2 regions of the Mesorhizobium sp. M1066 genome follow, and region 1 is predicted to be linked to the other one. Evidence: predicted binding sites of a transcription regulator. Region 1 holds the regulator's gene; the other holds the start of a gene.
What was found. The regulator LexA, encoded in region 1, represses DNA repair genes until DNA is damaged. The targets are predictions, from matches to a motif close to TGTTCNNNNTGTGTTCNG.

Region 1 (7,255 bases):
TGCCGTGGCCTCCTGGGTCTTGCCGCCCAAATCCATTTTTTTCGCAGCTTCGGTCATTGCAAACTCCTTCTTGTTTCCTCATGCCGGCAAAGGCAAAATTCTGCAGAGCGACACGTCGAAAATCACCGCAATGCGCGTATTCGCCACCGCATTTCAGGAGGTGCGTGCCAGATTGGGCCAAGGCCTAATGTTGCACTGCGAAACCCGCCTTTCAATGCCAATCTTCTTGGGCCAGTTTGCTCCTAATCGATTTGATCTGAGATGCGCGCCAGGCTTTCCTCGCGGCCGAGCACGGCGAGCACATCGAACACGCCCGGCGAGGTGCTTTTGCCGGTCAACGCAGCGCGCAAAGGCTGGGCCACCGCGCCGAGCTTGTGACTGCCGGCCGCTGCCACCTCGCGGATCGCCGCCTCCGCCGAGGCGGCTGTCCAGTCACTCGCAAGCCCGTTCAAAGCTTCGTGAGCACTGCGCAGGATCTTGCGAGCATCGTCGGTGAGCAGAAGGGCCGCCTTGTCGTCGATCGGCAGCGGTCGCGTGGCAAACAGGAAGGCTGCGCCGTCGACGAGCTCGACCAGCGTCTTGGCGCGCTCCTTCAGGCCCGGAAGCGCTGCCAGCAACTGCGCCTTGGTGCTCTCGTTCAGGCGCGCGGCGATCGCCGGGCCACCTTCGAGATAGGGCAGGGTGGCGATGAAGATGTCGAACAGTTCGGCATCGCTCATGCGGCGCATATGCGCGCCGTTGATCGCCTCCAGCTTGGCGAAGTCGAAGCGCGCCGCGCCCTTGTTGACGTCGCCGATATCGAACCATGAGATCATATCCTTGATCGACATGATCTCGTCGTCGCCATGGCTCCAGCCGAGGCGCGCCAGGTAGTTGAGCAGCGCCTCCGGCAGGTAGCCCATGGCGCGATAGGCCTCGACGCCAAGCGCGCCATGCCGCTTCGACAGCTTGGCGCCATCGGCGCCGTGGATCAGCGGGATATGCGACATGGACGGCACGTCCCAGCCCATGGCGTTGTAGATGACGGTCTGGCGGGCGGCATTGGTCAGATGATCATCGCCACGAATGATGTGGGTGACGGCCATGTCATGATCGTCGACGACGACGGCATGCATGTAAGTGGGATTGCCGTCCGAACGCAGGATGATGAAGTCGTCGAGATCCTTGTTGGGAAAGCGCACGTCGCCCTGGACACGGTCATGGACGATGGTCTCGCCTTCGGTCGGCGCCTTGATGCGGATGGCGCCCTTGGCGCCTGCGGGCGCCTCTGAGGGGTCGCGGTCGCGCCAGCGGCCGTCATAGCGGGGTGGCAGCCCCTTGGCTCTGGCGGCCTCGCGCATTGCCTCCAATTCGGCTGGCGTGGCGTAGCAATAATAGGCCTTGCCCATGCGTACGAGTTCCTCGGCCACCTCGCGGTGGCGCGGCGCACGCTCGAACTGTGACACCGGCTCGCCGTCCCAGCTCAGGCCAAGCCAGGAAAGCCCGTCGAGGATGGCAGCCGTCGCGGCTTCATTGGAGCGTTCACGGTCGGTGTCTTCGATGCGCAGCAGCATCGTGCCGCCAGTGTGCTTTGCATACAGCCAGTTGAACAGCGCCGTGCGCGCGCCGCCTATGTGCAGATAGCCGGTGGGCGAGGGGGCAAAACGGGTGACGACCTTGTCGGACATGGAACTCTCGGAAACCATCTGAAGCGGGGTGCGGTTGCGCGGACTTTCGCGCGCCCGGCGTTCATGTAGCATAGGGTGTCGAGGGCGCAAGGGGCAGACCTGATGGCTGGACGAGGCTGGGGCTCGGATCAGGGCGAGGACGCTGCCATTGGCGTCAGCGAACGGTCCCTGTTTGCGCCTCTGCCAGCCTCGTTGCCGCCGCCGTCACCCCTCGTGCCGGATCCCGGCAAGGCGCCCTTGCAAGCGGATGTCGCCGCCTCTGTTCCTGTTGCCGAAACCGGCAGGATCGTGCGCGTGCGCCGGCAGATCGGCCTGACATCACTGCCTCGCCTGCGCCACAGCGTGAACATGGCGGCGAGCCTGGAACTCGATCGGGGCGTAGCCTTCCTGCTGGTGCCGGTCTGTCTGGCGATCGGAGCGATCGGCTATTTTTCGCTGACGGCCGAGCCCGACTTTGCGAGACCTGTCGCGGTTGTCATTCTGACGGGGGTCTGTGCGCTGGTCTCGCGCTCATGGCCAAAGACCCATCTGTGTTTCATGGCGGCACTTTTGTGCGCCCTAGGACTGCTTGCTGCCAAGGTCGAGACGTGGCGTGCGGGCACACAAATGTTGGGCTCGGAAATCTCGACGCAGGTGACCGGCCGCGTCGTCTCGCTCGACCGGATGGAAACCGGCCGCATCCGGCTGACCATCGACGTGACATCGACCGCAAGACCGAAACTGCGCTATGCGCCGGAACGGGTGCGGCTTTCGGCACGCAAGATCCCGGCTGACGTGACCGCCGGCTCCCTCATCACCGGATATGCCAAGCTCTTGCCGCCGACCGGACCGGTGCGGCCGGACAGCTATGACTTCTCCTTCGACAGCTATTTTGCCGGCATCGGTGGCAGCGGGTTCTTTCTCGGCAATCCAAAGCTTGTCGTCAACGATGACGGCGACATGCCGCTGCCGGCCCGAATTTCCTCTAGCGTGGAAAATGCCCGTGAAGGCATCGCCGACCATATCAGGGCGAGCGTCGGCGGCGCCGAAGGCGAGATCGCCGCGGCGCTGATCGTCGGCGTGCGCGCCGGCATTCCCGATGACATCAATGAGGCGATGCGACGTACCGGCATCTATCACATCATCTCCATTTCGGGACTGCACATGGCTCTGGTCGCCGGCACCATCATGGGTTTGCTGCGCGGCGCCTTCGCCTTGTTTCCCGACTTTTCCGCGCGTCGCCCGGTCAAGAAGTATGCCGCCGCCGCCGCACTGTTCTCGATCGCGGCCTATCTCATCATCTCGGGAGTCGTCGTTGCCGCCGAGCGCAGCTTCATCATGCTGGCGGTGATGCTGATTGCCGTGCTGTTCGATCGAGCAGCACTCACCATGCGCAATCTGGCGATCTCGGCGATCGCCGTCATCGTGGTGTCGCCGCATGAGGTGGTCGGCCCGAGTTTTCAGATGTCGTTCGCCGCGACCGCGGCTCTGGTCGGCGCCTATGCCGGCTGGGCCGATCACCGCGCGGGAAAAGCAAGACCGCCGCCGCCAAAGCGATCCATGCCAGGTTTCCTGACGCGAAAATTCCTGCTGGCGGCAACCGGCCTTGCCATGACCTCGATCATCGCCGGAAGCGCGACGACGCTGTTTGCCATCTGGCATTTTCAGCGTGTCTCGCCGCTTAGCCTGTTTGCCAATCTCGCGGTTATGCCGATCGTCACCGTCGTCATGTTCCTGGCCGTCGCCAGCGCGCTGCTGATGCCTTTCGGATTGGATTGGCCGGCTCTCTACCTGATGGGTAAGGGCCTGACGATGATGATCGCCATATCCGGCTGGATCTCCGAGCGTTCGCCTGTCGATGGGGTCGGGCTGATTTCGCAACAGTCGGTCCTGCTGGTGGCGATTGCTTTGGTCATCGCGACGATGGCGACAACTTGGCTGCGGCTCGCTGCTCTGCCCTTCGCGCTTGCCGGCCTGCTGACGGTCTCGGATACGCGCACGCCGGATGTGCTGATCTCGGAAGACGCCCGGCTGGTGGCGTTGCCGATCGGTGGCGGCGAGCTTGCCGTCAGCCGGGAACGGCCGAACGAATTCACCGTCGATAACTGGAAACGCGCCCTGACATCAGAAACCATCGTCGTGCCAGAGGTGTTCGACAACAGCGATGGGCAATTCGATGTCGCGGATGCCGTTGATCTGCCGCTGGGATCGCCGTTCTATTGCTCCTCAGGCGTTTGCGTGGCCAGGCACATGTCCGGTGCGATCATTGCCTATGTCGAGGACCGCAAGGACGCCTGGAAAGCCTGCGGCTTCGCCGAGTTGATCGTCATCAATGACGCCACCGCGTATGACGCCTGTCACAATCCGCTGGTTCTCGTCATCACCAAGCGGCAACTGGCTCGCAAAGGCAGTGCCGCGGTCTTCTTCGATCGCCAATCGGCGACCACGCCAGCGACGATCAGCTTCGCGGTGGACAGCCCATATCGGCCCTGGCACACGCAACGCAAATACTCTCGTGAGGCGAGGGGGCTGGCACCCTTCAAGAAACCGGAGAAGCCAGCGGCCAACCCGCAGCCGGCTCAGTAGCGGCGGATCAGGCCGACGAGCTTGCCTTGCACCTTGACCCTGTCCGGGCCGAAAATACGGGTTTCATAGGCCGGATTGGCGGCTTCGAGAGCAATCGAAGCGCCCTTGCGGCGGAACCGCTTCAGCGTCGCTTCCTCTTCATCGACCAGCGCCACGATGATCTCGCCGGGGCTCGCCGTGTCGGCATTGCGGATGATGACGGTGTCGCCGTCGAAGATACCGGCCTCGATCATCGAGTCGCCCTTGACCTCCAGCGCATAGTGGGCGCCGCCCATGATCATGTCCGGCGGCACCGAGATCGAATGCGTCTGATGCTGGATGGCATCGATCGGCACACCGGCGGCGATACGGCCCATGACCGGGATCGACACGGCGGAGACCGCATCGTCATCATTGCCGGGCGAGGGCATCCGCGAAGGCGCCGGCTTGATCTGCCGGCCAAGGGCACCACCCTGACCGAGACTGCCCTGGATGACGCTTGGCGAAAACTTCTTTGCCGCGTTGAGGCCGGGCGCGATCGAGTCCGGCAATCGCAGCACTTCCAGCGCGCGTGCCCGGTTGGGCAACCGGCGAATAAAGCCGCGCTCCTCAAGTGCGGTGATCAGCCGATGAATCCCGGATTTGGAGGCAAGGTCAAGCGCCTCCTTCATCTCGTCGAAGGATGGCGGAATGCCGCTCTCCTTCAGGCGTTCATGGATGAACATCAGCAGTTCATGTTGCTTGCGCGTCAGCATGGCGGCCCCCAGGTTACCTGAAACCAGAATCGAAAAACAAACCCAGAACAAACCCTATCTGTTCCAGTTGTGTTCTGCAACCGTTTAAAGTTTAATGAATTTGTTAAGGCTGCTGAAATTATTTGGCGCTTGCCAGCGGGTCGCGATCAACAAGCGCCAGGCACGGCGATGCGCCTGCTCACATTGAAATTATTATGGTTAATGACCTGTGGCTCATCCTCGACCCAAGGATTGGCATTATCAATCTATCGACCTCCACAAAGGACGATATAAATCTTCGGGACGTTCGTTTGCCGTGAACGAAACGGAGCCAAAACGCCAACGTCTGTTGGCATTTGTGGCTGGAAATTCAGCCCTCCGTCATCTGCCAGGCAGTGAGGGCGGCGGCGGCGGATCGCGGGGATCGTTGCGTCAGGTAACGGCTTCTTTGACCGCGAAACGCTGGTCCTTCCATGCGCCCGTGCGCAGAATATCCTCCAGCACCTCAACCGCCAGCCACACATCCTTGTAGCCGACATACAGCGGCGTGAAGCCGAAACGGATGGTCGATGGCGCACGGAAGTCACCGATCACCCCGCGCTCGATCAGCGCCCGCATGATTTGATAGCCATGGTCGTGAAGGAACGACACCTGGCTGCCACGCCTGGTCGCGTCGCGGGTGGTCTCCAGCGTGAGACCGTAGGCGCCGCACTTGGCTTCGACGAGCTGGATGAACAGTTCTGTCAGTGCGACGCTCTTCTTCCGCAATGCCGCCATGTCGACGTCGCTCCAGATGGCAAGCGCGCCTTTGAGCGCCCGCATCGACAGGACAGGCTGGGTGCCGCACAGAAAGCGGCGGATGCCGGTGCCGGCAACATAACCCCGTTCGAAGGCAAAGGGCCGCGCATGGCCCCACCAGCCGCTGAGCGGCTGGCTGATATCGCCGTGGTGGCGCTGCGCGGCATAGATGAAGGCCGGTGCGCCCGGACCGCCGTTGAGGTACTTGTAGGTGCAGCCGATGGCGAAATCGGCATTTGCGTGATCGAGCTCGACGGGCAGGGCGCCGGCGGTGTGGCAAAGATCCCAGACGATCAGCGCTCCGGCCGCATGAGCTTTGCGCGTCAGCGCCGCCATGTCGCGCAGTTCACCCGATTTGTAATTGACGTGATTGACCAGCACCACCGCGACGTTTTCGTCGATCAGCTCTTCGATGGTCGGCGCGTCGACACCCGCGAGGCGCAGCAGGACGCCATCCCGGGTCGAGGCCACGCCTTCGGCGATGTACAGGTCGGTGGGAAAACTGTCACCTTCGGCGACGATGGCCGACCGGCCGGGCCGCATCTCCAGCGCCGCGTGCAGCACCTTGTAGATGTTGGTCGATGTCGTGTCGCAGACAACGGTCTGGCCGGCCGCGGCTCCTATCAGGCGTCCGAGCTGGTCGCCGAGTTCGATTGGCATCTCGAACCATCCGGCCGTGTTCCAAGCTCGGATGAGATCCTGGGCCCATTCTTGGGTCGCCGCCTGCTGCAGCTCGCTGAAAACGGCATGAGACGCTGCCCCCAGTGAATTGCCGTCGAGATAGATCATCCCCTCCGGCAGAATGAAACGGTCGCGCATGGCCCGCAGCGGATCCGTGGCATCCATCGCTTCGACTGCGGCGAGATCAGGAATTCCACTCATGGTCGGTCAGTCCCCGGTTGTTCGCGAAGGGTTTTCCGCCACAGCGCGTCCCCTCGGTGTGCCTGTTTTCATTTCGACGTCAGAGCCGGGTGCGGACCGTCCACAGCTCCGGGAACAGCACGACCTCGAGCATTTTCTTCAGATACGAAGCACCCGACGTGCCGCCGGTGCCGCGTTTCAGGCCGATGATGCGCTCCACCGTGGTGACGTGATTGAAGCGCCAGCGCCGGAAATAGTCCTCGAAGTCGACCAGCTTCTCGGCCAGTTCGTAGAACATCCAGTAGCGCTGCGGATCGCGGTAGATGGTCTGCCAGGCGACCAGCACCTCTTCATTCTCGGTTCGCGTCTCACGCCAGTCCGTGCGCCTGGCATCGGCACCGATGTCGAATCCGTTGCGCGCCAAAAGCAGCAGTGCCTCGTCATAGAGCGACGGCTCGGCCAGGATCGCTTCCAGCTTCCCGCTCAGGTCGGGCCGATGCTTGTGCGGCCCGAGCATTGCCAGGTTTCGGTTGCCGGCCATGAACTCGATGGCGCGATACTGCCAGGACTGGAAACCCGAGGACTGGCCGAGCGCGTCGCGGAACTCGGTGTATTCGCTGGGCGTCATCGTCCGCAGCACGTCCCAGGCAT
Region 2 (7,255 bases), on a different contig from region 1:
TGTACTGGGCCGGTACAGTTTCTGTACTCGCCGCTTCAACGACGAAGGGCTAATGTCCGGTCCAAGTTCGAGGGAGAGACACCAATCATGACCCAGCACGGATACAAGCAGTTCTGTCCGCTATCGATGGCCGCCGAGGTGCTGTGCACCCGCTGGACGATGGTGCTTATGCGCGAACTGGTGGCGGGCTCGACCCGCTTCAACGACCTGCGCCGGGGCGTCCCCAAAATGTCGCCAACCCTTCTGTCGCAACGGCTGAAGGAGCTTGAGATCGCCGGGATCGTCGAGCGCGGGGAGGTCCGGGGCGAGAAGGGGATCTTCGACTATCGGCTGACGGAGGCCGGCCGCGATTTGCGCCCGGTCGTCGAGGCGATGGGCTTCTGGGGGCAGAAATGGGTCGAGTCCCGGCTGTCGCTCAAGAACCTCGATCCGTCATTGCTGATGTGGGACATGCGGCGCAATTTGAACCCCTCGCCGCTGCCAGAGGGACGCACGGTGATACAATTTCTGTATCAGGACCTGCCGGCGTCCAAACGGTCATGGTGGCTGATCGTCGAGAAGCACGGCGAGGTCGATCTGTGCTGGTACGATCCTGGGTTCGAAGTCGATCTCTACGTCTCGACCGACCTGCACACCATGACGGCGATCTGGATGGGATTGCTGACCGTCGAGAAGGCCGGCGCGAAGGTTGCCCTGACCGGCGACCAGGCCATCGGCAGGAAGATGCAGGCCTGGCTCGGGCTCAGCCCGTTCGCGGTGGAACCCAAGCGCGCGGCTTAGGAGAGCCAGCGGGCGCTTGTCAGGAAACGGGTGGCGAGACCGGCCTTCCTGCGGCTTCAATGCGGCCATGTTCATCACGCTGGCGAAAAATCTGAAATCCGCGCCGCCGCAAATCGCCGACGATCCGCGCTGGGCGCGTGTCGTTGCGCGCGACAAGTCGGCCGACGGCGCATTCTGGTATTCGGTGGCGACGACGGGCGTCTATTGCCGGCCTTCCTGCCCGTCTCGGCGCGCCAATCCGAAAAATGTGCAACTGCACGGCACGCTCCATCAGGCCAGGGCAACCGGCTTTCGCCCGTGCCGGCGCTGCAACCCGGATGGCCCGTCGCTCGAGGCCGGTAATGCCGGGATGGTCACCGATGCCTGCCGCAGGATCGAGCAGAGCGAGGAAGAACCGTCGCTTGGAGAGTTGGCGGATGCCGCCGGTCGTAGCGCCGGTTATTTCCACCGCATCTTCAAGGCCGTCACCGGGCTGACGCCGAAGGACTATGCCGCCGCGCACCGCGCCGCCAGGGTTCGTCAGGGCCTGGAAGACGGCGCCAGCGTGACGACGGCGATCTACGATGCCGGTTTCAATTCGAGCGGACGTTTTTATGAGAAATCCACTGGCATGCTCGGCATGACCCCGACGCGCTATCGCGCCGGCGGCGCCGATGAAGAGATCCGCTTTGCCGTCGGCGAGACCTCGCTCGGCGCCATCCTGGTCGCCTCGAGCCAAAAGGGCGTCGCCTCGATCCTGCTCGGCGACGATCCTGACGCGCTGGTGCGTGACCTGCAGGACCGTTTCCCCAGGGCGCGGCTGATCGGCGGCGACCGCGACTACGAGGCGCTGGTCGCCCGCGTCGTCGGTTTCGTCGAGGTTCCGGCGCTCGGTCTCGATTTGCCGCTCGACGTGCGCGGCACCGCCTTCCAGCAGCGCGTCTGGCAGGCCTTGCAGGACATCCCGGTCGGCCAGACTGTCTCCTATGCCGAGATTGCAGAGCGCATCGGCACGCCAAAGGCGGCCCGCGCCATCGCCGCCGCCTGCGCCGCCAACAATCTCGCTGTCGCCATTCCTTGCCATCGTGTGATCCACAAAGACGGCGCCCTGTCCGGCTACGCCTGGGGCGCGGAGCGCAAGCGCGCGCTGCTCGACCGTGAGGCGGCCGTCGGATCGCGCGTGGTGAGGACACCCACATACCGGTCTTCGCGGGCCTGACGAGGACTCGCGATGCGCGCGATGGCAAGCTCTCCCGATGCGAACAGCCAGACCCAAGCTGCCGCCAGCCGCCGCATCCAAGACGCGAAATCACGGGTGATGGCCGCCATCGGCGAGCTTGTCGATGGCGGCAAAGCCGAGTGGAGCCGCACCGCGACCGGCGAGATCGAGCTGCGGCTGTTGACCGGAGAGGTGTTCGTGCTTGGCGAGATGTTTGTCACACGTGTCGAATGAGCACCCATCCGCGCTCTACGGCGCCCCCCTCTGTCCTGCCGGACATCTCCCCCTCAAGTGGGGAGATCGGCTGTCATTGCGGCATTCGCCAGCCTCCAATGTTGCAAGAATGAGCGAGGCGCTGAAGCTGCCAATCTCCCCACTTGAGGGGGAGATGTCCGGCAGGACAGAGAGGGGCGCCGTAGAGCACCTACCTTGGAGATTCGAATTTGAAAGCAAGCACCGGAGTGAGTGCGAGAAGCCGTCTCTGTAGGGTTCAGACAAAGGAGTAAAGGCAATGAACCTCATGCAAACTCAAATGGCCGCACCGGCAACCATCCATGCCACCCTCGACACCATCGTCTACGCCATCGGGCAATCCTCGATCGGCAACATCCTGGCGGCCCGCAGCGATATCGGCGTCTGCGCCATCCTGATCGGCTCGGATGCAGAGGCGCTGGAGCAGGACCTTGGCCATCGCTTCCCGGGCAAGGTACTGGTCGAAGACGAGGCCACCTTGCGCGACGATCTCGCGGCAATCGCGCGCTTCATCGAGACGCCCAGCGTCGGCCTCGACCTCCCGCTCGACATCCGCCACGGCACGCCATTCCAGCAACAGGTTTGGGATGTGCTGCGCAGCATCCCGTGCGGCGCCACCATCACCTACACCGCGCTCGCCCGGCGTCTCGGCCAGCCGAACGGCGCCCGCGCTGTGGCGACGGCCTGTGCGGCCAACGCAATCGCGCTGGGCATTCCCTGCCACCGTGTCGTCCGCGCCGACGGCTCACTGGCCGGTTACCGCTGGGGTGTCGAACGCAAACGCGCCCTGCTCGACAAGGAGGCTACGATATGAATGCCCATGCCAAAATTGCCAGATCGGTGATCGAAGCCGCCGGGACGCGCATCGCCGATTACGACTGGCCCGCCCTTGCTGCCGAACTCGACGGCTTCGGCTGCGCGGTGATCGAGAAATTGCTCTCGCCCGAAGAATGCTGGCAGATCGCCGGCCTCTATCCCAACGAAGAGCATTTCCGCAGCCACATCCAAATGGCCAGGCACGGCTTCGGCAAGGGCGAGTACCGCTACTTCCGCTATCCCTTGCCCGACCTATTGGGCGGTCTGCGCAGCGCGCTCTATCCCAGGCTGGCCGAGGTCGCCAATCGGTGGAACGAGCGCATGGGGCAGGCCATGCGTTATCCCGCGACGCATGCCGCGTTTCTCGATCAGTGCCATGCCGCCGGCCAGACACGGTCGACGCCGCTGCTGCTGCAATATGTGCCCGGCGACTTCAATTGCCTGCACCAGGATCTCTATGGCGACCTCGCCTTTCCGCTGCAGGTGGCGATCCTGCTCTCCGAACCGGGCCGGGATTTCAGCGGCGGCGAGTTCGCGCTGACCGAGCAGCGCCCGCGCATGCAGAGCCGGGTCGAAGTGGTGCCGCTGCGCCAGGGCGACGCCGTTGTCTTCGCCGTCCACAACCGGCCGGTGCAGGGCACCAAAGGCAACTACCGGGTCAACCTGCGCCATGGCGTCAGTCGTCTGCGCTCAGGCATGCGCCACACGGTCGGGATCATTTTTCACGATGCGAAGTGAGCAGGGAGAAGATGGAGGTCCCCCTCACCCCGCCGGCGCATAGCGGCTGACCACCATGCCACAGGCATAGGCCTTCGAGCCGAGCAGCCGCAGGTTCCTAAAACCGCCCTGATCAAAAATCCGGCGGCCCGCACCCAGCACCGCCGGGTTGATGAAAAGCTGGAACTCGTCGACCAGCCCGGCCGCAATCAGCGCCGACGCGAAACCGGCGCCGCCGAACACCGCCATGTCGCCGCCCTCGCCCGCCTTCAGCGCATTGACTTCGCGCGGCAGGTCGCCGCTGGCCACCCTCGTGCGCTCCCAAGCCGGCTCCCAGGCCGATTGCTTGAGCTTGTCGCTCAGCACCACCTTGCGGGCGTCGACGACGCGTTGTGCGAACGCATAGAAGGGATCGCGCGGAAATTTCTTCGCCGCATTACCCCAATGGGCAAGATAGCCCTCCTGCGCCATCTTGCGGCTGAGCAGGATGGTGTCGATGCCGGCGAAGACGGCGTTGAAGTCCTGCTTCAGCGCACCGTCCCAGGCGCCCTCGTCACCCCATTCCCAGAGCTGCCAGGCATGGTCCTCATTGGCGCCGACAAAGCCGTCGACCGACATCTGCATCTGAAGGATCAGTTTTCTCATCGTCGTTCTCCTCGTCTTGTCCGGCTCAAAGCGTGCAGGCGAAATTGCGGGGCAGCATGGTCAGCGTTAAATGGTTTACATTTGGAACCATTGACATAGGGCGAGAACAGTATCAATAGTAAAGTGATTTAAAAATGGAACCATAGATGTCGACGCGCGAAAAATCCGGCTGCCCGATCAACCTGTCGCTCGAACTGATCGGCGACCGCTGGACGCTGCTCATCATCCGCGACATGGTCTTCGCCGGGAAAAAGCACTTTCGCGAATTCCTGCAATCCGACGAAGGCATCTCCTCGCGCACGTTGGCCGAGCGGCTGCAAACGCTTCAGGAGGAAGGCATCCTCACCCGAAGCGACGACCCGACGCATGGCTTGAGAACGGTCTACCGGCTGACCGAGGCAGGCATCGACCTCTTGCCGGTGCTGGCGACGCTCGGCGCCTGGGGCAGCAAGCACCGCAAGGCCGACGACAAGCTGGCCAGGATTGCCGACGAACTGGTGGCAGGCGGCGAAGCGGCGCTGGAAAAGATGAAAGCGGCGCTGCGAGCGGAGCATATTGTCTAGGCGGTTGCGTTCAGGCCGAACCGGCATGGCTGTTGCCGCACAATTCGCCCTTCCCTTGACAATGATCCATCTTTGTTCTTTATTTGTTCCAATCTATCAGCAACTGCGGATGTGCGGTCGATGGAAACGACAGCCACCATCCTGCATGCCGATCTCGACGCTTTCTACGCCTCGGTCGAGCAGTTGCTCGATCCGTCGCTGCGCGGCAAGCCGATCGCGGTGGGCGGCGGCGTCGTGCTCGCCGCTTCCTACGAGGCCCGCGCCTTTGGCGTGCGCGGCGGCATGCCCGGGCGCAAGGCGCGCGAACTCTGCCCGCATCTGATCTTCGTCGGCGGTAATTTCAGCCATTACCAGCGGCTGGGCGACGCGGCGATCAAGGTGCTCGACGATTTTACCCCGGTGGTCGAGCGCATCTCCATCGACGAGGCCTTTGCCGATGTCGCCGGCTGCACGCATCTGTTCGGCTCCCCACAGGAGATCGCCACGACGATCCGCAGCCGGGTGCGCGCCGAACTCGGCCTGCCGATCTCGATCGGCGTGGCGCGCACCAAGCACCTGGCCAAGATCGCCTCGCAGGTCGCCAAGCCCGACGGGCTGGTGGTGGTCGACCCCGGTAGCGAACTCGCCTTCCTGCACGATCTGCCGGTGAGGCTGATGTGGGGCGTCGGCCCGGCGACCAAAGCGCGGCTGGCGGAAATCGGCATCGAGACCATCGGAGAGCTGGCGAGGACACATCGCGGCGCGCTGACGCGGCTGCTCGGTCCGGCCGCCGGCGAAAAGCTGGCCGCATTGTCCTGGAACCGTGACCCGCGAAAACTGGAGACGAAGCGCCGGGCGCATTCGGCCGGCGCGCAATCGGCGCTCGGAGAGAAGCCTGCCGTAGCACGGGTCATCGTGCCCACTCTGCTGCATCTGGCCGACCGCATCGCCAGCCGGCTGCGCTCCAAGGCACGGCCCGGCCGCACGGTGACGGTGCGCGTGCGCTTTGCTGATCTGAGCGCCGTTACGCGCTCGATCACGCTCGACCAGCCGATCTCGGCGACGACGATGCTGGCCGAGATCGCCGGCGACCTGGTGCGCGGCGTGCTCGCCGACCACCCGCATGACAAAACGATCTCGCTGCTGGCGATCTCGGTCTCGCATCTTGAGGAAAGCTTCGAGCTACAGCTCGAACTGCCGCTCGGCCTCGCCGACGAGAAACGCCGGCCCGGCACCAGGAAAGGCCTGGCACGCTTCGACGCCGACCGCGCCATCGACAAGATCCGCGAACGCTTCGGCAAACAGGCGGTCGGCTACGGCACGGTGGCACTGGAAGCGGCGCGCTCGGTGCCCGACGACTTCAGGGAATTGGCGGAGAAGGAATTGTGAACCTGGGACCGCCGGGCGCTATTTCGTCTCCTCGCCATCCCAGTACCGCCTCACCGCTGCCATGTCGAAAATGCCGTCGCGCCGGCGCAAGGCGTCGACCGCCATCTTGTTGGAATCGGGATAGACGCAGACCTCGTTGGGGTTTTTCTCGCCGATCATCAGATAGCGGCACGGTCCCGTGCCGCTGTTGAGGAAGGAATGTCCGACCGCCAGGCCAGCGGGAAAGCAGACATAGTCGCCCGCTTTCATCTCGTGGCGCTCCTCGCCAAGCAGCAGCGTCACCTGCCCTTCCAGGATCAGCGCATGCTCCTCTTCCAGCATGTGGTAGTGCCTGGGCGCCAGACGCATGCCGGGCGCCGGCGCCTCGATCAGCATGCCGACGTGATAATCGGACCGTCCCAGAGCGGCATAGGTCAGATGCCTGGACCGGCCGCCGAACCGCGGCCCCTCACCTTCCAGCTTCCATTCGACAGCATCGCTGGCAACAGGCGGGATCGGCGCGGCCGGGGCCTTGGTGACACCGGCCGTCACATCCGACGGCAACGGATCGCCGGCGGCAAGGCCGGTGCTCTCACCGTCCCAGTAGGTTCGAGTTGCCGCGAGGTCGAAGATCGCACGGCTGCCCAGCGCGCGCACCAGCACCTTGTTGGAGGCGGTGTAGACGACAACGTCGTTCGGGTTGCGCTCGCCGACGATGACGTAGCGGCAGGGTGCGTCGCTGGTGTTGATGAGGCAATGCCCTGCCGCCGCCCCGGCCGGAAAGCAGATGTAGTCGCCGGCCTTCATGGCATAGGAGGCGTCGCCGACCTGCGCGGTGAGCGTCCCCTCGAGGATGAAGACATGCTCCTCCTCGAAAATGTGGTAGTGCGCTGGCGAGGTCTGCTTGCCCGCCGGCAACTCCTCGATCGCCACGCCG

Region 2: dinB (DNA polymerase IV) is a predicted target of LexA. The motif match lies at 5,045-5,062, and genes of this name have one in related genera.

Annotation. Positions count from the first base shown of each region.
Region 1 covers NZ_JAMYMR010000003.1:307,535-314,789, reverse strand. The annotation lists gene gltA (citrate synthase) at 1-57, opposite strand, end outside; gene gltX (glutamate--tRNA ligase) at 243-1,667, opposite strand; gene NKH52_RS07260 (ComEC/Rec2 family competence protein) at 1,770-4,232, shown strand; gene lexA (transcriptional repressor LexA) at 4,226-4,966, opposite strand; gene kynU (kynureninase) at 5,378-6,625, opposite strand; gene kynA (tryptophan 2,3-dioxygenase) at 6,705-7,255, opposite strand, start outside.
Region 2 covers NZ_JAMYMR010000014.1:80,022-87,276, reverse strand. The annotation lists gene NKH52_RS19030 (winged helix-turn-helix transcriptional regulator) at 88-780, shown strand; gene ada (bifunctional DNA-binding transcriptional regulator/O6-methylguanine-DNA methyltransferase Ada) at 848-1,978, shown strand; gene NKH52_RS19020 (hypothetical protein) at 1,991-2,212, shown strand; gene NKH52_RS19015 (methylated-DNA--[protein]-cysteine S-methyltransferase) at 2,490-3,044, shown strand; gene NKH52_RS19010 (2OG-Fe(II) oxygenase) at 3,041-3,784, shown strand; gene NKH52_RS19005 (dihydrofolate reductase family protein) at 3,809-4,408, opposite strand; gene NKH52_RS19000 (winged helix-turn-helix transcriptional regulator) at 4,555-4,971, shown strand; gene dinB (DNA polymerase IV) at 5,092-6,339, shown strand; gene NKH52_RS18990 (cupin domain-containing protein) at 6,358-7,255, opposite strand, start outside.